Regions from separate parts of the Sphingomonas mangrovi genome, predicted to be linked through region 2. Evidence: predicted binding sites of a transcription regulator. Region 2 holds the regulator's gene; the other holds the start of a gene.
What was found. The regulator LexA, encoded in region 2, represses DNA repair genes until DNA is damaged. The targets are predictions, from matches to a motif close to GTTCCNCNCTTGTTCT.

Region 1 (11,496 bases), on a different contig from region 2:
ATTGCCCTTCAGCGTCGCATAGTCGCCCGGAAACTCGACCGCGATCGACGCGGTGAGGTTGCCGTCCGACAGGCTTGACAGGTGCGAGGACACGGTCTCGACGACCATCTTCTGCTCGGCCTGGGCCTTGGCCCTGGCGGCATCGGCGGCGCGCTTGGCGATGTCGTTCTCGCGGAACACCTCGACCGCCTGCGCCATGCGCCCGACCTCGTCGCCGCGGTGCGTCCCGGGGATCTCCGAGGCGGTGTCGCCTTCGACCAGCGCGCGCATGCGGTCCGCAAGCGCGGTGACCGGGCGCGAGATCGACCGCGCGAGGAAGCGGTTGAGCAGGCCGACCGCGACCAGCACGATCGCCATCAGCGACAGCAGCGTCACCGCCTCGCGCCACAGCGCCGCGCGAATGTCGTCGACGTAGACGCCCGATCCGATCACCCAGCCCCAGGGCGCGAAGCCCTTCACATAGGAGATCTTGGGCTGCGGCTGGTCGCTGCCGGGCTTGGGCCAGCGATATTCGATCGTGCCCTGGCCGTCGCGGCGCACCGCCTCCGTCATCGCGGTGAACGGATGCACGCCGTCGGCATCGACCACCCCGGCGAGTTCCTGTCCGTCCATTTCCGGCTTGGTCGGGTGCATGACCATGCGCGGCTGCATGTCGTTGACCCACAGATACTCGTTGTCGCCGTAGCGCGTCCCCTTGAGGATGCGGATCGCCTCGGCCTGGGCCTGCGCCCGGGTGAGCGCGCCGGCGCGCTCCTGTGCGGCGAGGGTGGCGACGACGCTGTGCGCGGTCTCCACCACGTTGCGAGTCCGCTCCGCCACGGCGGCGTCCATTCGCCTGTTGGTGTTGATCAACATCATGGTGGCGACCAGCAGAAAGCCGATGACCGTACCCAGCGTGATGAATGCCAACCGCCCCTGTATCTTGATGCTATGCACGCAGTCCCCCAGACGAACCGTCCGTAATTTCCCTTAGTTGTTATAGAGGGGCGCGCGGCAGGGAGTCGGGACTCTCGAAGACTTGTTTTCGTTTTCAGCGGATTCCCAGGTCGAGCGCTGCGGACTGCGAGTCCTCGCACCGGCTAGTGGAAGTCGCGCGAGCGGATCGGGATCGCTTGTTCGGGATCGCAACCGGTGCGGAACGGGCGGTGATAGTGCGAGCGCGGCGTCCACACCGGCGGCTCGCGAGGATCGCGCGGGTCCGGGCCGCCGCCGTTGGTGGCGCCGTCGCCGCGGCCGGTGAGGCGCGGCAGGTCGATGTCGCCGATGCTGCGCAGCATCGGCGTGCGATCGACCACCCGGTCGGTGATGACGTGGATCACCTCTCCCTCGCGCTGCACCCGGCCGACGATCGACACCATCGCCGCCGACATGACGGTGCGCCGCTGCTTCTCGAACCGGTCGGGCCACAGGATCGCGTTGGCGACGCCGGTCTCGTCCTCGATGGTGAGGAAGAGGACGCCCTTGGCGCTGCCCGGCTTCTGGCGGACCAGGATCACGCCCGCCACCTCCACCCGCCGCCCGTCCTTGAGCGCGCCGAGCGCCTTGCACGGGACGACACCCTCCGCCTCCAGTTCGGCGCGCAGGAAGGCGAGCGGATGCGCGCGGAGCGACAGCTGGGTGGCGCGGTAATCCTCCACCACCTCGCGTCCGGCGGTGAGCGGCTCCAGCGCGACCGGCGCCTCCGCCACTTCCGGCGTCAGCCCGCCTTCGCGCGCGTCGGCGGCGGCGAACAGCGGCAGCGGCTCGGCCGCCAGCCCCTTGATCGCCCATAGCGCCTGGCGCCGATCGAGCCCCAGCGCCTGGAACCCGTCGGCGCGCGCGATCTTCTCCAGCGCGGCGAGCGGCACGCCCGATCGCCGCCACGCATCCTCCACCGAGGTGAAGGGCGCCTCGCCGCGCGCGATCACCAGCCGCGCGGCATCGGCGTTGGACAGGCCGTGCACCACCTTGAACCCCAACCGCAGCGGCAGGCGCAGCGCGGCGGCCGCCTCCAGCGCCAGCGCCTCCTGAGCCGCCCCCAGCAGCCGCGTGTCCCAGCGGCTGTCGTTGATGCACACCGGCCGCACCTCGACGCCATGCTCGCGCGCATCGCGGACGATCTGGGCGGGCGCGTAGAAGCCCATCGGCTGCGCGTTGAGCAGCGCCGCGCAGAACACGTCGGGATGGTGGCACTTCATCCACGACGAGGCATAGGCGATCTTGGCGAAGGACGCCGCGTGGCTCTCGGGAAAGCCGTAGCTGCCGAAGCCCTCGATCTGCTTGAAGGTACGCTCGGCGAAATCGCGGGTGTAGCCGTTGCCGACCATGCCCTGGACCAGCTTGTCGCGAAAATGGCTGACCCCGCCGGTGAATTTGAAGGTCGCCATCGCGCGGCGCAACGCGTCGGCCTCGGCCGGGGTGAAGCCGGCGCCGACGATCGCCACCTTCATCGCCTGTTCCTGAAACAGCGGCACGCCCAGCGTCTTGCGCAGCACCGCTTCCAGTTCGGGCTTGGGATATTCGGGCGTCTCCTTGCCCTCGCGCCGCCGCAGATAGGGATGGACCATGTCGCCCTGGATCGGTCCCGGGCGGACGATCGCCACCTCGATCACGAGGTCGTAGAATTCCTTCGGTTTCATTCGCGGCAGCATCGCCATCTGCGCGCGGCTCTCGATCTGGAACACGCCGAGCGTATCGGCGCGGCGGATCATTGCGAACGTCTTCGAGTCATCCTGCTGCAGGACGTCGGACGACAGCGTCATCGCGACCCCCTTGTGCTCGGCCAGCAGGTCGAAGGCGCGTCGCATGCAGCCGAGCATGCCGAGGCCGAGGATGTCGACCTTCATCAGGCCAAGCTCCTCGATATCGTCCTTCTCCCATTCCACCACTCGGCGATCCACCATCGCGGCGGGCTCGATCGGAACGATGTCGTCGAGCCGCGCATGTGCCAGCACGAACCCGCCGGGATGCTGCGACAGGTGTCGCGGGGTGCCGATCAGTTCCTGCGCCAGCTCCAAGGTCCGGGCGATGCGCGGATCGGCCGCGTCCAGATTGAGCGCCTCGACATGGCGCTGGCCGACGCCCTCTTCCGACCAGCCCCACACCTGGCCGGCGAGCGCGCCGGTCAGATCCTCGGGCAGGCCCATCGCCTTGCCGACCTCGCGAACGCTCCCGCGGGCGCGGAAGCGACTGACCACCGCGGCCAGCGCAGCATGGTCCTGGCCATAGGTCTCGTAGATCCACTGGATCACCTCTTCCCGCCGCTCATGCTCGAAGTCGACATCGATGTCGGGCGGCTCGTTGCGCGCGCCCGAGATGAAGCGCTCGAACAGCAGTTCGTTTTGCACCGGGTCGATCGAGGTGATGCCCAACAGGTAGCAGATCAGCGAATTGGCGGCCGATCCCCGCCCCTGGCACAGGATGTTCTGCGTCCGCGCGAACTGGACGATCGAATTCACCGTCAGGAAATAAGGCGCATAATCATATGTCCTGACCAGTTCGAGTTCGCGATCGAGCAACCCCGCATAGGCGGCAGGTGCGCCGTCGGGAAATTTGGCGGCGAGCGCATTCTGCGCGAGCCGGGCGAGCGCCTGCTGAGGATTGCGCCCGGACATCACCACCTCGTCCGGATAGCGGTACAGCGCCTTCAACTCGCGAGGCGAGAAGGTGCAGCGTTCCACCACTGCCTCCACGGCATGCAGCGCATGCGGGTGCTGGGCGAAGCGGCGGGCCATGCGGTCGGGGAGCTGGAGGTGCCGGTCGGCATGGCGTTCACGCCGAAAACCCAGGTCGTCGATGGTGCAGCGATGGCGGATTGCGGTCATCACGTCCTGCAGCATCCGCCGATCGGGTGCATGATAGAGCACGTCACCGGTGGCGATCGGGACAAGGCCGTAGCGCCCCGCTGCCTCGGCCAGCCTATGAAGGCGCAAGGCGTCGTCCGGTCGGCGGTGGTGCGTCAGCGCGACATGGCCCTCACCGCCGAAGATGTCGGCCATCCAGCGAAATGCCGCAGGATCGCCGAAGTCGGCGAGCCCCGGCACCAGTGCCGCTACCAGGCCCTGGGAGTGTGCCGCGACATCCTCCCAATGCAGGAAGCACTGCCCCTTCTCACCATGCTGCGCATCGGCGCGCAGCTTGCCGCGGGTGAGCAGCCGGGTGAGCCGGCTCCATCCGGCCAGATCCTCGGGCCACACCAGCAGCGACGCGCCGGACACCAGGTCCAACCGGCAGCCGGTCACCAGCCGGATCGGCGCGTGCTGCGCGCTGACCTCTTCGGCGGCGACCAGCGATCGGACGATGCCACCCATCGAGTTGCGATCGGTGATGCCGAGCGCCGGCATCCCCATCAGCGCGGCGGTCGCGAACAGTTGCCCCGGTGCCGAGGCGCCCCTCAAAAAGGAGAAATGGGTGGTGACCTGAAGCTCGGAATAGGTCACCCGAACACGCCCTGCAGAAACCAGCTGAGATCGCCGGTGACGCCGCGCTCGCCATCACCGCGACGGAACAGCCAGAACCGCTGGCCATTGTCCGCCTCTACCCGGAAATAGTCGCGCACCGCCTCGGCCTCGCAGCCGTTGCGCCACCATTCGCCGTGGATCCGCTCGGGTCCGTCGCCGCACGCCACCTGATAGCGGGTGCCACGCCAGGTAAAGCGCGCGGGCGGCTTGTCGGGCAGTTCGGCGATGACATGGTCGAGCCGCTCCGGCCGGCGCAGCATCCGCACCGGGCGCGGCCAGCGCGGGTGCCAGGGCAGGCACGCTCGACTCTGGTCGAGCCGGCGCACGTCGTCCTCGCGCAGGATCGATGCAGTCTCTCCTGGATCGGCAAGCGGCTCGGCACAGGACACTGAACGTTCGGGCACATCGCTCTCGACTCCGTGCGCGCGCCACAGCCGACCGCCGCCGATGCGATTAGCAATGGCATCGATCAAGGGTGCGAGGTCGGGCACCGCTTCGGCATCGAGCCGAGCGTCGACCGGCGTGGCCGCCAGCGGCTCGGCACGACGCACGTGCAGCACGAGCGCGTCGATACCGTAGCCGGGCGCGATCGTCTCGATACGCCGCGCGATCAGCCGCAACAGGTGCGCCGGGTCGCGGCTCGGCCGCGCCAGCCCGATGCGGATACGCTGCGGAACGCCGTCGATCCGTTCGGCAACCAGTTCCACCAGCCGGGCGCCCTTTCCCGCTGCTTCCAATGCGCCGGTCAGATGCGGCACCAGCCTTTCCAACCAGTGCACGATGGCTTCGGCTGTCGCGATCGGCTCGGCGAAGCGCTGCCCGACTGCGATCGGATCGTGCGGGATCACCGGATCGAAGGGTTCGGGCGCGTCCCCCACCGCCTGATCGAGCCTCAGCGCCAGTTCCGCGCCGAAGCGGCGCACCAGCGGCGCACGCGGCATCGCCAGCAGATCTCCGATCCGGTAGATACCCAGTCGCTGCATCAGTTCGATCGCCCGCGCGTCAATGCGCAAGGCCGCGACCGGTAGCGGTGCGATCGCGTCGCGATGCATGGCCGGGGGACATAGCCGAACGCCTGTCGCGCGGGGCGGCATGGTGTGCGGCTCGCGCGCGAGCGCCCAGGCAGCGCCGGCGGTATCGGCAATCGCCACCTGCGCGGCATAGCCGCGGTTCGCGAGCAACCGCACCATTCGGCGAGCCATCCTCGCTTCGCCACCGAACAGATGGGCCACGCCCGTCATATCGACGAACAGCATGTCCTCACCCGCCACCATGACCAGCGGCGACCAACGCCGCGCGGCAAACAGTGCCAGTTGCTCAAGCGCCACGCGATCACCCACCGCATCTGCCGGCATCGCGACCAGTCCCGGGACCTGCGCACGCGCCTGGGTCAGCGCCATTCCCTGGCGAATGCCCAGCGCTTTCGCGGCAGGACAGGCGGCGGCGATCAGCACCTGGCTGCCGACACGATGGCTGGTGACACGCGGTTCCGAATGCACCGGCAAAGCGCTGCGGACAGGAAGATCCGGCGTCCGCCCGCTTTCCCGGTTCGGCGCTCCCGGCGGGAGCGGCAGCCGCTTGAACGGGTGTTCGGCAGGTTCGCTCCTGCGGCCGAGTTCGCGCACTGGCGGACGCTGATGCGCTGGCATGCCAGCAATCGCCTCGGCGACCGCCGCTCGATCCGCTCGCGCCCAGCGCGCGCCGGGGCGCCAGCCGCCCTCGCGCGGCACCGAGCAGGCGTTGGCACGCTCGCCCTCGGCGGCGCGGCCCAGCGCGTCGAACGCGCCGGCGGCGCGCGCTTCAGGCGGCGCGGCGGTTCGCTCCCCCTGCCGCAGCCGGTCGATCGGCCAGTCGGGCAGGAAGAGCGCAGCGACCCGTTTCATCGCATGCCTCCACGGTCCAGTCGTGGGGCTCGCCGCCCTTCTGGCGGGCGAGCGAAAGCTTCCAGCGGGCACGGCCGACCCCGGCCACCGGCAGCGGCGTCGAAGGCGCGGCCGCTACCCGCCAGCGCGTCACCGCGGCCGAGGGCACCGCCAGCGGGTCCGCCCCCGCCCGCCCGTGGCGGCGCAGCAGCAGCGCGATGGTGCGCCCGCCCTCCGCCGCCAGCTGCAGCCGGCGGGTGGCGGTCATCGGCACGCGCTTGGCCTCGCCGATCACCGCGCCCAACCCGCGGTGGCGCAGCCCCTCCTCCATCAGCTGGAGCAGCTCGGCATCGTCCGCCGCCTCGGCATAGAGCACGCGGTGCGGCCCCAGCCCGACCTGGGCGAGCCCCGGCGCGAACAGGTCGCGGCGCCGCACCACCCACAGCACCGGGCCCCAGGCGCGCGCGGCGATTCCCGCCAGGAACAGCGTCGCCGCGCAATCGTCGGCCATGTCGGGCCCGGCGCCCGCCACTTCGTGCAGCGCGTCGAGCGCGAGCCCGCCGCCGGCGAGCGCCGCGTCGAGCGACGGCACGCCGAACGGCAGCACCTCGCGCCGGCGATAACGGCCGCATTCGATCGCACGCAGCTGCTCGCGCAGCTCGGCCAGGACGGGGGCTTGAGAAGAGGTCACAAGGGCTACGACTCGGAAGGACTCGATATGTTCCTATTCTGTTCTCTTGGTATCCGGAGTCAAGCTGCCGATCGCACGCCGCCACGGTCCGGCGCCACGGGTTGTCATTCGCTTCCCGATGCTTAGGCTCGCCCCAGTCCCCTTACCGGAGCCCGTAATGACCGCACGCCTGCGCGCCTTCCTGGCCGCGACCACGATCCTCGCCCTTTCGCCCGCCGGAGCCGCCATGTCGCAGACCACCCCGCCGGCCGCCCCCGCCGCCACGCCGCTGCTCAGCCCCTGGACCGGCCCCTATGGCGGGGTGCCGCCGTGGGACAAGGTGACGCCGGCGATGTTCCCCGCCGCCTTCCCGGTGGCGATGGCCGAGCTGCGCCGCGATATCGTGAAGATCCGCGACGACAAGCGGCCTGCCACCTTCCAGACCGTGATCGAGCCGATGGAGCTGGCCGGCGACACGATGGACCGAGTCGAGGCGATGTGGGGCGTCTATTCGAGCAACCTCGCCAACAAGGAAGTGCAGGCGATCGACCGCGAGTGGAGCCCCAAACTCTCTGCCTTCTACGACGAGCTCTACCTCGACCCCAAGCTCTTCGCGCGGGTGAAGGCGGCCTATGACGGCCGCGCCAAGCAGAAGCTCGATCCCCAGCAGCTGCGCCTGCTCGAGCGCACCTACCGCAGCTTCGTGCGCCGCGGCGCGCTGCTCACCGATGCGCAGCGGGCGCAGGTGTCGCAGCTCAACCAGGCGCTGTCGGTCGCCTACAATGCGTTCAGCGAAAAGGTGCTGGCAGACGAGGAGACCTGGATCGTCGTCGAGGATGCCAAGCAGCTCGCCGGGCTTCCCGACAGCTTCGTCGCCTCGCTCAAGGCCGCCGCGGACGAGCGCCAGCTCCCGGGCAAGTGGGCGATCGTCAACACCCGCTCCTCGGTCGCGCCGGTGCTCACCTACGCCACCGACCGGGGTTTGCGCGAAAAGGTATGGCGCGCCTTCGTCAATCGCGGCGACAACGGCGGCGCCAACGACACCAACGCGACCATCGCCGAGATCCTGAAGCTGCGCCAGCAGCGCGCCACGCTGCTCGGCTTCCAGAACCATGCCTGGTACCGCATGGACGACACGATGGCGGAGACGCCCGAAAACGCCATGGCGCTGATGATGCGCGTGTGGCCCGCCGCGGTCGCGCGCGTCCATCAGGAGGTCGCCGACATGCAGGCGCTCGCCAACCAGAGCGGCGCCAAGCTCACCATCGAGCCGTGGGACTATCGCTTCTACGCCGAGAAGGTGCGCAAGGCGAAGTACGACCTCGATGAGAGCGAGGTGAAGCCCTACCTACAGCTCGACAACATCCTCCAGGGCGCGCTCTATTCGGCGGGCCGGCTCTACGACCTCGATTTCAAGGAGAACACGGGGCAGATCCCGGTGTTCGACCCGGCGGTGCGCACCTTCGTCGTCACCGACAAGCGCGACGGTCACAACGTCGGCGTGTTCTACTTCGACGCCTATGCCCGCTCGGGCAAGCGCTCTGGTGCCTGGGCGACGGCCTATCGCCGCCAGCAGGAGCTGGGCGGCCACCGCAACGTGCTGGCGTCGAACAACAACAATTTCGTGAAGGGTGCGCCCGGCCAACCGACGCTCATCAGCCTGGACGATGCGAGCACGCTGTTCCACGAGTTCGGCCACGCCATCCACAGCTTCCTGCAGGACGTGCGATACCCCGGCCTCGCCGGCACGCCGCGCGACTTCGTGGAGTATCCCAGCCAGGTCAACGAGAACTGGCTGCTCACCCGCGACGTGCTCGACCGCTACGCCAAGCACTATCAGACCGGCGCACCGATGCCGCAGGCGCTGGTCGACAAGATCGAGAAATCCTCGACCTTCAACCAGGGGTTCGACACGGTCGAGTATCTGTCGTCGGCGATCGTCGACATGAAGCTGCACGATTGCGAGACGCCGGTCACCGACGTCGACGCGTTCGAGCGCGAGACGCTGGCGGAACTGGGCATGCCCAAGGAGATGGTGATGCGGCACCGCCTGCCGCAGTTCAACCACCTGTTCTCGTCCGACGCCTATAGCGCGGGCTATTACAGCTATCTGTGGTCGGAAACGATGGACGCCGACACCTGGGCGGCGTTCGAGGAGACCGGCAACGTGTGGGACAAGGCGACCGCCGACCGCTTCCGCACGGTGCTGCTGTCGACCGGCAACGAGACCGACCGCAAGGACGCGTACCGCAAGTTCCGCGGCCGCGACCCGGACGTCAACGCGCTGTTCAAGCGCCGCGGCTTCCCGGTGAAGTAAGGAAGGGGCGGGCTCCGGCCCGCTCCACCGCCCCTGTCATCCTGACGAACGTCAGGATTCGCAGCGGTTCCGTGTCCCCGCGCAGGCGGGGACCCAGGGCCAAGTAGCGCGCCGGTACCCCTGGGCTCCCGCCTGCGCGGGAGCACAAGGGTTGTTTGGAAGCAGTGTCTTCCTGGCAGGAAGGACTGGCAGACCGGGAAGTCGGCCCCTGCCCGTCAGGCGATCAGCCGCGCAACCTCGGCATAGTCCGCCGCGATGTCCTGGACGCCGATCGCCCGCAACACGTCGGGGTGGCCGACGCCGCAGTGCTGGCCCGCGCACAGCCCGATGACGTGCGCGCCCGACGCCACCGCGCCGGTCGCGCCTACCGGCGAGTCCTCCAGGATCACGCACCGCTCGATCGGCACCCCCAGCGCCTTCGCCGCATAGAGGTAGAGGTCCGGCGCCGGCTTGCCGCGCGCGACATGCTCGCGCCCGCTGAAGATCTTGTCCCCGAATGCGTCGCGCAGCCCCAGATGATCGAGATGCGCGGTGATCCAGCGGGTCGAGCTGGACGAGGCGATCGCACGCGGCAGCTCGGGCGGCAGCGCGCGGACGAACGCCACCGCGCCGGCGACCTCGGCGATGCCCTCCGCCACTGCCCGCGCATCCTCGGCGGCGCGCGCTTCGTGGAAGTCGGCCGGGATCGGGCGGCCGAGGAACGCCTCGACCTCGTCGAGGAAGTCCTTGCCCGCGCGGCCCATGAAGCGCGCCATCGCCTCGTCGGTGTCGATCGGATGGCCGGCGGCGGTGAGATAGTCGGCGAGCTGGCGGTTGCCCGCCCACTCGCTCTCCAGCAGCACGCCGTCGAAGTCGAACAGGATCGCGTCGAACCGCATCACCGCGCTCCGAACAGCGCGGTGCCGACGCGCACATGGGTGGCGCCCAGCGTCACCGCGGTCTCGTAATCGCCCGACATGCCCATGCTGAGCCCCGGCAGGCCGTGGTCCTCGGCCAGCTTGGCGAGCAGCGCGAACCAGGGCGCCGCCTCCAGCTCCAGCGGCGGCACGCACATCAGCCCCACCACCGGCAGCTCGGCGGCGCGCGCTTCGGCGAGCAGCGCGGGCAGGCCGGCGACGGCGACGCCGCCCTTCTGCGGCTCGTCGCCGATGTCGACCTGCACGAAGCAGGCGGGGCGGCGGTCGTGCCGGTCCATCGCCTTGGCGAGCGCGGCGACCAGCGACGGCCGGTCGAGCGAATGGATCGCGTCGAACAGCGCGACCGCATCGTCGGCCTTGTTCGACTGGAGCTGGCCGACCAGATGGAGTTCGAGATCAGGCGTCGCCTCGCGCAGCGCGGGCCATTTCGCCTGCGCCTCCTGCACGCGATTCTCGCCGAACGCGCGCTGGCCGGCGGCGATCAGCGGAGCGATCGCGGGCGCTTCGTGCGTCTTGGAGATCGCGATGAGCGTGGTGGCGCCGGCGGGGCGCTTGGCGAGGCGTTCGGCGCGCGCGATGCGGTCGCGCACCTCGGCCAGCCGCTGGGGGGCATCGTCGGTGGTCATCGCCGGCGCTATAGGAAGCGCGATGCGCCCCCGCCAGCCCCTCCCCCGCCTCTGGCTGATGACCGACGTCCGGATGGGCGAGGCGCTGTGGACCGCGCTCGACCGGCTGCCGCGGGGCGCCGGGGTGGTGTTCCGCCACTATCAGCTGTCGGCAAAGGAACGCGCCGCGCTGTTCGCGCAGGTTCGGCAGATCGCACGCAGGCGGCGGCTGGTGCTGCTGGTCGCAGGGGCGCCGCTGCCCGGCGCCGATGGCCGCCACGGCCCGCGCACCAGGGGGGGACGCGGGCTGGCGACGCGGCCGGCCCACCATCGCCGGGAGCTGATCGCCGCGCAGCGCGCCGGGGTGGACGCGGTCTTCGCCTCGCCAGTGTTCGCGACGCGCTCGCATCCCGGTGCCGCGGCGCTCGGGCGGGTGCGGTTCGGGCTGATGGTGCGCGATTCGGCGGTGCCGGTCATTGCGCTCGGCGGGATGAATGCGCGACGCGCCGAGGGCCTCGCGCGGTTCGGCATCCACGGCTGGGCGGCGATCGACGCCTGGGCACGCTAGGCGGGAGCGACCTTCAGGCCGCTGCAGCTTGGCTCGCGGGAGGGTCGGACCCTTCCAGCGTCTCTATCGCGCGAGTCGCGACCGATCTCTCGATACGCCATCTCGACAAGCTCGACGG
Region 2 (11,496 bases):
ACGGCCATGCCATGCTCGCGAACTTCCTGACGATCGCGGGCCTGACCCCGCAGGCACGGGCGGCGGCATGACCACCACCGTATTGCTGCCCTCCACCGAATCGCCGCTGTCGCGTGAAAGCGCGGCCGAGGCGTTCGCGGCGATCCTGGACGGCAAAGCCTCGGAAGAGGCGATCATCGCCTTCCTCGTCGGCCTCACCGAACGCGGCGAGACCAGCATCGAGATCGCCGAGGCCGCGCGCGCGCTGCGCCATCGGATGCTGCCGATCGACGCCCCTGCTGGCGCGATCGACGTCTGCGGCACGGGGGGCGACGGCCATCACACGCTCAACGTCTCGACCGCGGTCAGCCTGGTGGTCGCCGCCGCCGGCGTGCCAGTCGCCAAGCACGGCAACCGCGCCGCCTCCAGCAAGGCGGGCGCCGCCGACACGCTGGAGGCGCTCGGCCTCGACATGGCCCGCGCCGGGGCGCTCGCCGAACAGACGCTCGCGGACATCGGTATCGCCTTTCTGTTCGCGGGCAACCACCATCCGGCGATGCGGCGCATCCAGCCGATCCGCCAGAAGATCGGCCGCCGCACGGTGTTCAACCTGATGGGTCCGCTCGCCAACCCCGCACATGTCGAGCGCCAGCTGATCGGCATCGCCCGCCCCGACTATGCGCCGATCTATGCCGAGGCGCTGGAAAGCCTGGGCGCGACCGCCGCGGCCGTCATCTCGGGCGAGGAGGATCTCGACGAGATCTCGATCGCAGGCCCGACCCGCGTCGTGCGCATCGGCTCGGTCGCGCTGCCCGATCGCATCACGCCGGCCGACGCCGGCCTGCCGGCCAGCCCACTCGACTCGCTGCGCGGTGGCGACCCGGCGTACAACGCGCTGGCGTTGCGCCGGCTGCTGGCGGGCGAAGAAGGCGCGTACCGCGACGCGGTGCTGCTCAACGCCGCCGCCGCGCTGGTGATCGCCGACAAGGTGCCCGACCTAGCCGAGGGCGCCACGCTCGCCGCCAACACCATCGATTCCGGTGCCGCCCGGCGCCTCCTCGACGCATGGATTGCCTACGCATGAGCACGATGCTTTCGAAGATCCTCGACACAAAGCGGGTCGAGGTCGCCGCGCGCAAGAGCCTGGCGGGCGTGCAGGAACTCGACCGCCGCGCCACCCAGCAGACGCCGCCCCGTGGGTTCCGCGCGGCACTGGACGCGCGTCCGGGTCCGGCGCTGATCGCCGAGATCAAGAAGGCGAGTCCGTCGAAGGGGCTGATCCGCCCCGACTTCGATCCGCCCGCCCACGCCCGCGCCTATCAGGCGGGCGGCGCCGCCTGCCTGTCGGTGCTGACCGACGAGGAATATTTCCAGGGCTCCGACGCCTATCTGGTCGCGGCGCGTGCCGCCTGCGAGCTGCCGGTGCTGCGCAAGGACTTCACCATCGATCCGTGGCAGGCGGCCGAGGCGCGCGCGCTGGGTGCCGACGCGATCCTGCTGATCGTCGCGGCGCTGGAGGATCGGCAGATGGCCGAGATCGAGGCGGCGGCGCTGGAGCGCGGGCTGGACGTGCTGGTCGAGGTTCACGACTTCCCCGAGCTGGAACGCGCGCTCAAGCTCAAGACGCGGCTGGTCGGCGTCAACAACCGCGACCTGCGCGACTTCTCGGTCAGCTTCGAGCGGACCTACGAACTGGTGTCGCACGCCCCGGCGGACTGCACCTTCGTCGCCGAAAGCGGCATCACCGGCCGTGCCGATCTCGACGCGATGGCCGAGCACGGCATCCACTGCTTCCTGGTGGGCGAGGCGCTGATGCGGCAGGACGATGTCGAGGCGGCGACCCGCGCGCTGATCGGATGAGCGGCCTCACCCACCTCGATGCCGGGGGGCATGCCCGCATGGTGGACGTGGGCGCCAAGGCGGTGACCGCGCGCCAGGCGACCGCGACTGGTCGCATCGCCATGTCGGCCGAGGCGTTGGCGGCAATCCGCGACGGGCTGGTGAAAAAGGGCGATGTGCTCGCCGTCGCGCGCGTCGCCGGGATCATGGCGGCCAAGCGCACCAGCGATCTCATCCCGCTGTGCCACCCGCTTCCCCTCACCCGCGTGGCGCTCGACCTCGCGATCGAGGGCGACGGCATCGCCGCCACCGCGACCTGCGCCACCGAAGGCAAGACCGGCGTGGAGATGGAGGCGCTGACCGCCGTCTCGGTCGCGCTGCTCACCGTCTACGATATGGCCAAGGCGCTCGACCGCGGCATGGCGGTCGAGGGCGTGCGGCTGCTCGCCAAGTCGGGCGGCAAGTCCGGCACCTGGCGCGCCGAAGACCCCGCGTGAGCCTGCTGCCGCTCGAAGAGGCCCAGGCGCGGGTGCTGGGGCTCGCCGGCCCGGTTGCGGGCGAGACGGTGCCGGTGCACGACGCGATCGGCCGCTGGGCGGCGCGCGACATCGTGGCGCTGCGCACCCAGCCCGATCGCGCGCTGTCGTCGATGGACGGCTATGCGATCCGCTTCGCCGACCTGCCCGGCCCGTGGGAGGTGATCGGCGAGTCCGCCGCCGGCCGGCCGTTCGCCGGCCAGGTCGGCGCGGGCCAGACGACCCGCATCTTCACCGGCGCGGCGCTGCCCTCCTGCACCGACACCGTGCTGGTGCAGGAGGAAGCCGCGCGCGACGGCCTGCGGCTGACGCTCGCCGGCGAAGGCCCATCGGGTGTCGGCAGCAGCGTACGCGCCGCCGGGCTGGACTTCTCGGCGGGCGACCGGCTGGTGGCCGCCGGGGCGCCCATCACGGCTGCGGCCGCCGCGCTGCTGGCAGTGGGCGGGCACGGCGCGGTGCCAGTACGACGCCGGGTCCGCGTCGCGGTCGCCGCGACCGGGGACGAGCTCGTGCCCCCCGGCTCTCCGCCCGACGCGGGTCTTCCCGAATCCAACGGCGTGCTGCTCGCCGGGCTGCTGGCGCGGCTCCCGGTCGAGCGCATCGACCTCGGCATTCTTCCCGACGACCGCGCGGCGCTCGCCGCCGCCTTCGCCGCCGTTCGTGCCGACGTGCTGGTCACCACCGGCGGCGCTTCGGTGGGCGACCACGACCTCGTCCGCCCGGCGCTCGAAGACGCCGGTGCTCGCATCGATTTCTGGCGCATCGCGATGCGGCCGGGCAAGCCGATGATGGCGGGGCGGCTCGGCGATGCGGTGGTGCTGGGACTTCCCGGTAACCCGGTCTCCGCCTTCGTCACCGCCACGCTGTTCCTGCTGCCGCTGGTGCGCTTCCTTGCCGGTGCCGCCGATCCACTGGCGCGCCGGAGGCGGGTACCGCTCGGCGCCGCGCTCCCCGCCAACGATCGCCGCGCCGATCACCTGCGTGCCGAACTGCGCGACGGGCGCGCCTGGCCCGCGCCCCGGCAGGACAGTTCGATGCTGCGCACGCTGGCGCACGCGGAGTGCCTGATCGTGCGTCCGCCGCACGCCCCTGCCGCCGCCGCGGGCGACTCGGTGGAAATCCTCGATATCGGTTGACAAGGCCCGTCAGCGTTTCCTAAAGGTTCCACGTCTGTTCCGACGGAGGACCGCATGCTCACGCGCAAGCAGCACGAGCTGATCTGCTTCATCGACGATCGGTTGAAGGAAACCGGCGTATCCCCCTCGTTCGAGGAGATGAAGGAGGCGCTCGACCTCAAGTCCAAGTCGGGCGTCCACCGGCTCATCAGCGCGCTGGAGGAACGCCAGTTCATCCGCCGCCTCCCCAACCGCGCGCGCGCGCTCGAAGTGCTGCGCATGCCCGAGCGGGGCGAGACGACCAAGAAGCCCGCCCGCGCCACCGCGCCGCGTCCGGCCCCGACGCCGCCGCCCGCCCCGGCCAACGACGTCCTCGAAATCCCGCTGCACGGCCGCATCGCCGCCGGCGTGCCGATCGAGGCGCTGGAGGGGCAGCAGATGCTGTCGGTGCCTGCCGCGCTGCTCGGCTCGGGCGAGCATTACGCGCTCGAGGTCGCCGGAGATTCGATGGTCGAAGCCGGCATCCTCGACGGCGACTATGCGCTGGTCCGCCGCACCGACGCCGCCCGCGACGGTGAGATCGTCGTCGCGCTGATCGAAGAGAATGAGGCGACGCTCAAATATTTCCGCCGCGAGGGCGCGATGATCCGGCTCGACCCCGCCAACCGCAGCTACGACCCGCAACGCTATCGCCCGGATCAGGTGCGGGTACAGGGCAAGCTGGCCGGGCTGCTGCGGCGCTACTGAAGTCGGCGGCGGGTTTCGGAGGCGGTCGGCAGGGTTTCGCAATCCTGCCGGAAGGTTCGACCGGCAGGCGGGCGCATCCCCCTACCTCGTCATGCTGACGGAAGTCAGCATCCAGATGCGCTACGCCGGCGGGGCGCGGCACATCGGGGTTGGATGAAGCCGTCCCACGGTGTGAGTACGGCGTTCCTCGCTGTGCAACAGGGGCGGATGTTCAGACACACCACAGCCGCGATTACCCGCAAAACAATGTTCGGCGGAGAACTCCAGCAGGACTGCCCCACCTTCTTCGTCATGCTGACGAAGGTCAGCATCCATACACGCCACCTTCGAGGCTTTGAGCGAGACGATGGCGGATACTACTTTTTTGGCATGACGCCGCCGCACCAGTTCGCCGAGCGGAGCGGAACCGCGCCCCGAGTTCCTCGTGGCTCAGAGGCGTAGCGGCAATGGATCCTGACTTCCGTCGGGATGACGAGTGTACCGGCGAGTGTGCGGCTTCCCCGCAGACGAAAAGCGTTCGCCCGACCGCGACGCGAGAATTACCGGCGACGATAATTGCCTTCTTTACGCGCCCGCTGCTGCCACCGCACGTTCGGCGTCGTCGTCGGCATCATCCACGGGTGCCGGTCGCCCGCCGGGCGGACGCGGCGGACTTCGGGCGGATCGAAGCGGATCGCGAGGCCGCCCGTCTTCTCCAGCGCCGGCCGGTCGAGCCGCAGCCAGCGCGGGGTGCAGCCGCGCGGCAGGCGGCGGTCGCTCACCACGATGTCGGCGCTGCGGCACGCCGCGATCAACTCGGCGGCGGGAAGGAGATAGCCGCTGCGCGTCGCGAGGATGCGCCAGCTGCGCCCTCCCCCGGCGACGTCGGCCAGGCAGACGTCGGCGGTACAGCGCGCATGGCGCTGTTCGGCCAGCGGCGGCAGTTCGCCGGCGACGCCGCCGCCCTCCCCCAGCGTGTCGCGCACATAGTCGCCGGCCCGGTCGCGCAGGATCGCCATGCCGCCGTCCGGCGTCCGCACCGCGAGATGCCGCCCGTCCCCGGTAACGAGCAGGTCGGGCGCTGGCGTCACCACCGCCCAGCCGGCGCCGACGAGGAACGGCGCCAGCCCCAGCAGCCGCAGCCGTGTTCGCCACAATGCCAGCCACAGCCCGCCCACGACCATCAGCGCGAATGCGCCCGTCGGCATCGACGGCAGCGCCGCGACCGACCCGGGTGCCGCGGCGGCGATCTCCGCGATCCACAGCAGCAGCGCCAGCGACCGCTCGACGATCCACCACAGCGGCGCACCGAGCCCCGCCACGTCGAGCAGCAGCGCCAGCGCCTCGGCCGGCATGACGACGAAGGTGGTGAGCGGGATCGCGACGAGGTTGGCGAGCGCGCCGTACAACCCCGCCTTGTGGAAGTGGAACAGGCCGATCGGCATCAGCACCGCTTCCACCGCGACCCCCGTCAGCAGCAGCGACCCGAGCCCGCGCAGCAGCCGCAGCCCCCAACTCTCGTCGCGCGCCTGGAACCAGCGGCGCACCGCCGGCTGCTCGTGCAGCGCGACGATTGCGGTCACCGCGGCGAAGCTCAGCTGGAAGCTCGGTCCGCTCAGCGCCTCGGGCAGCACCAGCAGCACCAGAAAGGCACCGGTCGCGACCAGCCGCAGCGTGATCGCCTCCCGCCCCATGGCCAGCGCGGCCAGCACCAGCAGCGCCGCGACACACGAGCGGACCGTCGGCACCTCGGCGCCGGACAACCAAGTATAGCCGATCGCCGCCAGCGCCGCGCCGCCCGCCGCCACCAGCGGCAGCCGCACCCGCAACGCCAGCGCCGGCACCAGCGCGAGCAGCCGGAGGAGGAGCAGCATCGTCGCGCCGACCACCGCAGTAACGTGCAGCCCGCTGATCGACAGCAGGTGGGCGAGGCCGGCGCGGCGCATCGACTCGTCCGCCGCCTCGCCGATCGCGCCACGGTCGCCGGTCACCAGCGCGGCGGCGACCCCGCCGGCGCTGCCCGCGACCCGCGCCTGGATGTGCGCGGTCAGCCGGTTGCGCAGGTCGGCCTCGGGTGCCGCCGCCGGACGGACCAGCGTCACCGGCGCGAACCCGCGCCCGGTCGCGCCGATCCCGGCGAACCAGGCGGTGCGGGTGAAGTCGTAGGCGCCGGGCACCGCGGGCGGGGGCGGCGGCACCAGCCGCGCGCGCAGCCGCAGCACCGCGCCGGGCGCGACGCCCGCGGGCACGACCGCTTCGGCCAGATTGACCCGCACCATCGGCGGCAGCGCCGGTGCCGCGATCGGCGCCAGCCGCAGCCGGACGAGGCCGCGTGCGGGCAGCGGCTCGACCCGCACGACTCGCGCGGTGAAGGCGAACACGCCCGGCCGGGCCAGTACCGGTGCCGCCACCCGCTCCGCCCGCCACCACACCAGCGCGCAGCCGAGCGCGGCGAGCAGCCCCGCCGCCATTATCACGCGTCCCAACCGGCCGGCCGCCGGCAGCGCCGCCCCCGCGAACGCCGTCCCCAGCGCCGCGAACAAAAAGGCGATCCACTGCGTCGGGTTCGGCAGCACGAACCAGGCGGCGATGCCCGTCCCCAGCGCCACCGGCATCCACAGCACCAACTGGTCGCGCTCCGCCTCCAGCCAGCGCTCCACCGCCGGCAGTAATTGCACCCGCCAGTGGATTTGAAGCCCCGGGAGGGGCGTGCTAGGGGCGGGCGCGGCTGACGTGGCCATGATCGATCGAGCTTGGGAGCAGGCGCTGTTGCGCGCAACTATGGATACCGGAACCTCGCCTGAAGGCGCTGTCGTCACGCGCTTCGCCCCCTCCCCGACGGGGTTCCTGCACATCGGCGGCGCGCGCACCGCGCTGTTCAACTGGCTCTATGCGCGCCATCACGGCGGCAAGTTCCTGCTGCGCATCGAGGACACCGACCGTGTGCGCTCGACCCAGCCCGCGATCGAGGCGATTCTCGACGGCATGCGCTGGCTCGGGCTCGACTGGGACGGCGACGCCGTGTTCCAGTTCGCGCGCGCCGACCGCCATGCCGAGGTGGCCCACCAACTGCTCGCCGCCGGCCATGCCTACAAATGCTTCGCCACGGCCGAGGAACTGGCCGAACTGCGCGAGCGGCAGCGCGCCGAGAGCAAGCCGATCCGCTACGACGGCCGCTGGCGCGACCGCGATCCCGGCGAAGCGCCCGCCGGCGCGCCTTACGTCGTCCGGCTGAAGGCGCCGAAGGACGGGGCCGTGACGATCGAGGATCGCGTGCAGGGTGCGGTCACCGTCGCCAACGCCGAGCTCGACGATTTCGTGCTGCTGCGCTCCGACGGCACGCCGACCTACATGCTCGCGGTCGTGGTCGACGATCACGACATGGGCGTCACCCACGTCGTCCGCGGCGACGACCACCTCAACAACGCCTTCCGCCAGCTCGCGCTGATCCGCGCGATGGATGCGGTCGAAGGCGGCTGGCCGGATCCGGTCTACGCCCACGTCCCGCTGATCCACGGCGCCGACGGCGCGAAGCTGTCGAAGCGCCACGGCGCGCTGGGCGTCGACGCCTATCGCGACGAACTCGGCATCCTGCCCGAAGCGCTCAACAACTATCTGCTGCGTCTCGGCTGGGGGCATGGCGACGAGGAGATCATCGCGCGCGACCGCGCGGTCGAGCTGTTCGACCTGTCGGGCGTCGGCCGCTCGCCGGCCCGCTTCGATCTCAAGAAGCTGGCGCACGTCAACGGCCACTATATCCGCGAGGCGGACGATGCGCGAATCGCCGATCTGGTCGCGGCGCGCCTGTCGCCTGCGCCCGACGCTGCGGGCGTCGATCTGCTGCGCCGCGCCATGCCGGCGCTGAAGCCGCGTGCGGCCGATCTCAACGAGCTTGCCGACAACACCGCCTTCCTCTTCGTCGCCCGGCCCCTGCCCGTCGAGGAGTCGGCGCAGCCGCTGCTCGCCGGCGAGGTGTCCGCGCTGCTTTCGCAGCTGCACACGGCGCTTGACGCGGTCGAGCGGTGGGATACGGAGACACTAGAACATGCGGTACGCAGCGTGGCGGACGCAGCCGGGGTGAAGCTGGGCGCAGTCGCGCAGCCGCTTCGCGCCGCTCTGACGGGTCGCCGCACCTCCCCCGGCATCTTCGACGTGCTCGAGCTGCTCGGCCGCGAGGAAAGCCTGGGCCGCATCGCCGACCAGATGGCCGTTCCGGCCAACCACTGAACGAAAGGACGACACCGATGAGCGATACTGCCAAGCTGCAGCTAGCGGGCAAGGACGGTGATTATCCGGTGCTCTCGGGCACGGTCGGGCCGGACGTCATCGACATCCGCAAGCTCTATGCGCAGACCGGCGCCTTCACCTACGATCCGGGCTTCACCTCGACCGCGAGCTGCGAGTCGGGCCTGACCTACATCGACGGCGACCAGGGCATCCTGCTCCACCGCGGCTACCCGATCGACCAGCTCGCCGAGCAGTCGAGCTTCATGGAAGTCAGCTATCTGATGCTGAACGGCGAGCTGCCGAACCAGGACGAGCTCGACCAGTTCACCCGCACCATCACGCGCCACACGATGGTGCACGAGCAGCTGGCGACCTTCTACCGCGGCTTCCGTCGCGATGCGCACCCGATGGCGATCTTGTGCGGCGTCGTCGGCGCGCTGTCCGCCTTCTACCACGATTCCACCGACATCACCGATCCGGTGCAGCGCAAGATCGCCAGCCACCGCCTGATCGCCAAGATGCCGACGATCGCGGCGATGGCGTACAAATATTCGGTGGGTCAGCCGTTCCTCTATCCGGACAACAAGCTGTCCTACACCGGCAACTTCCTGCGCATGACGTTCGGCGTGCCGGCCGAGGAATATGAGGTCGATCCGGTCATCGAATCGGCGATGGACAAGATCTTCATCCTCCACGCCGACCACGAGCAGAACGCCTCGACCTCGACCGTGCGTCTCGCCGGTTCGTCGGGCGCCAACCCGTTCGCGTGCATCGCGGCCGGCATCGCCTGCCTGTGGGGCCCCGCGCACGGCGGCGCCAACGAGGCGGCGCTCAACATGCTGCGCGAGATCGGCACCCCGGACCGCATCCCCGAGTACATCGCGCGGGCGAAGAACAAGGACGATCCGTTCCGCCTGATGGGCTTCGGCCACCGCGTCTACAAGAACTTCGATCCGCGCGCGAAGGTGCTGTCGCAGGCGGCGGCGGACGTGCTCGACAAGCTGGGCATCAGCGATCCGGTGCTCGACACCGCGCGCGAGCTCGAGCAGATCGCGCTGAAGGACGACTATTTCATCGAGAAGAAGCTCTACCCGAACGTCGACTTCTACTCGGGCGTCATCCTGTCGGCGATCGGCTTCCCGACCGAGATGTTCACCGTGCTGTTCGCGCTCGCCCGCACCGTCGGCTGGGTCGCGCAGTGGAACGAGATGATCTCGGACCCCGCGCAGAAGATCGGCCGTCCGCGTCAGCTCTACACCGGTCCGACGCAGCGCGACTATGTCGCGATTGGCCAGCGCTGATGCGCCCCGCCCGACGTGCGCTCCTGATCGCCGGCGCGGTCGCGGCGTTCGTCGGGCTGTTCTGGATCGGCCAGGGGACGGGAATCGTCCGCTGGCCGACCTCCAGCTTCATGATCGACCAGTATCGCTGGACCGTCACCGGCTCCGTCGTCGCGGTCGCCGGCTTGGTCGCGATCCTCATCGCCCGTCGGATGCGCGGCTGAAAGGTCTGACGGCGGAACCGCCCTGCACCTTCTCTCTGCGCTGCCGCGCTCATACGCCGCCGGTTGAAGCCGGGTGCGATGTCTGGAACTAATGGGAAGCGGGCTGGCGCCTTCTGCCGGACAGAGCTGGAGCGGCAGTCACTTACAGCGCCAGCGCTTACGTCGTTTGATGATGTACCTCACAGTCACCACCGTGCCAGCTAACCATGTTGCCAACATCCCAGCGACGAACGCTGCTGCCGATACAACTTCTAGCCCGAGATAAGTCGTTACGGTCAGCGACATCAGGGCTGCGGCCATTGTGAGGATGCCAGCCTTCAAAAGTCGCATCGAAGGCCCTTCCGTTGGTCACACGCCACTTGGATGTAGTTCATCGAACAGCATCAGCAGATCGGCGTATACGGCCACAAGCCCGGAGTCCTTCCGGAACGTACGGAGGGCGGCAGGCGTGGCGCCGTACACGCCGCGCGGCTAGTCGAGAAAGAAAAACAGCACCGTAAGCGCCAGAGCAAGGGCGCATAGTGCACGCTCGAAGGGCAGCGACACACCCGATCGTCTCCCGGAAGACGGAGGTACGCCCCCGCCGTTGCGTCGCTGCATGTCTTCCCGATGCATCTGCGCGATGAGGATCCCGGGATCCCCCTGCGGCTCCATCCGCCCCGGCGATCCGTAGAGCAGAGGCACCTCCGTCAAGAGGTCTTTTTCCAGACCCTTCGCTGCTTCGGCCCGCCTTCTCAGATCAGCAGCGAATTCGTCCGAGTTTTCGAACGATTGCGTCAAGAGGTACTCCCGGGTTGTTTCCTGCCAAGCGGCTGATCCTGATCGGAGGCGAACAGAAATCGCAGGATGCCGCCATTATGCCGCCTGCCTTGTACATTCGCGCATGCCACAGCGGCAAACATCCAAGGGGACTTCCGACTCTGGACACCCGCGATCCCCCGCCGCCTGCTCCGACAGCCGTTCACCCATCCACCGGCAGCGTCAGCACGAACCGAGCGCCTTCGCCGACGGCACTCTCGACGGCGATGTCGCCGCCCATCGCGCGGGCGAGGCGGCGGGCGATGAACAGGCCCAGGCCGCTGCCGCCCTGCTCGGTGGGATCGACGCGCTCGAACTTCTCGAAGATGCGCGCCTGATCCTCGGGGGCGATGCCCTTGCCGTGGTCCTGGACGATCGCGCAGGCCAGCGCCCCCTGCCGCTCCAGCCGGACGCCGACGCTGCTGCCGGGCGGCGAGTAGCGCACCGCGTTGCCGATCAGGTTGACCAGGATCTGAAGCGCGCGCCGGAACTCGCCGCGCGCGGGAAGCGTCGCCTCGGGCTCGAGGCGCTCGATCGTCACGTCGGCACGTTCCGCGCGCACGGCGAGCAGCCCGGCGGCGCGGCGCGCGACGTCGGCGAGGTCGAGCGGCTCGATCGCGACCGCGAAGTCGGGATCCTCGACCGCCTGCGCGTCCTCCAGGTCGTTGACGAGCCCGGCGAGATGGCGGCCGGCGCTGGCGATATCGCCCGCGTACCCCGCATAATCCTCCAGCAGCGGCCCGTCGGCGCGTGCGCTGATGCTGTCGGCATA

Region 1: the regulator LexA is predicted to act here: its motif matches at 7,022-7,037, upstream of ACBY01_RS15415 (ImuA family protein).

Annotation. Positions count from the first base shown of each region.
Region 1 covers NZ_JBIUCZ010000040.1:6,057-17,552, forward strand. Annotated here, with positions in the region: gene ACBY01_RS15400 (cache domain-containing protein) at 1-909, opposite strand, end outside; gene ACBY01_RS15405 (error-prone DNA polymerase) at 1,080-4,418, opposite strand; gene ACBY01_RS15410 (DUF6504 family protein) at 4,415-6,169, opposite strand; gene ACBY01_RS15415 (ImuA family protein) at 6,240-6,959, opposite strand; gene ACBY01_RS15420 (M3 family metallopeptidase) at 7,150-9,288, shown strand; gene ACBY01_RS15425 (HAD family hydrolase) at 9,504-10,166, opposite strand; gene ACBY01_RS15430 (YggS family pyridoxal phosphate-dependent enzyme) at 10,166-10,831, opposite strand; gene ACBY01_RS15435 (thiamine phosphate synthase) at 10,854-11,378, shown strand.
Region 2 covers NZ_JBIUCZ010000028.1:30,388-41,883, reverse strand. Annotated here, with positions in the region: gene ACBY01_RS13190 (anthranilate synthase component II) at 1-71, shown strand, start outside; gene trpD (anthranilate phosphoribosyltransferase) at 68-1,063, shown strand; gene trpC (indole-3-glycerol phosphate synthase TrpC) at 1,060-1,839, shown strand; gene moaC (cyclic pyranopterin monophosphate synthase MoaC) at 1,836-2,315, shown strand; gene ACBY01_RS13170 (molybdopterin molybdotransferase MoeA) at 2,312-3,490, shown strand; gene lexA (transcriptional repressor LexA) at 3,545-4,216, shown strand; gene ACBY01_RS13160 (ComEC/Rec2 family competence protein) at 4,756-6,810, opposite strand; gene gltX (glutamate--tRNA ligase) at 6,977-8,422, shown strand; gene ACBY01_RS13150 (citrate synthase) at 8,440-9,723, shown strand; gene ACBY01_RS13145 (hypothetical protein) at 9,723-9,926, shown strand; gene ACBY01_RS13140 (hypothetical protein) at 10,398-10,706, opposite strand; gene ACBY01_RS13135 (sensor histidine kinase) at 10,888-11,496, opposite strand, start outside.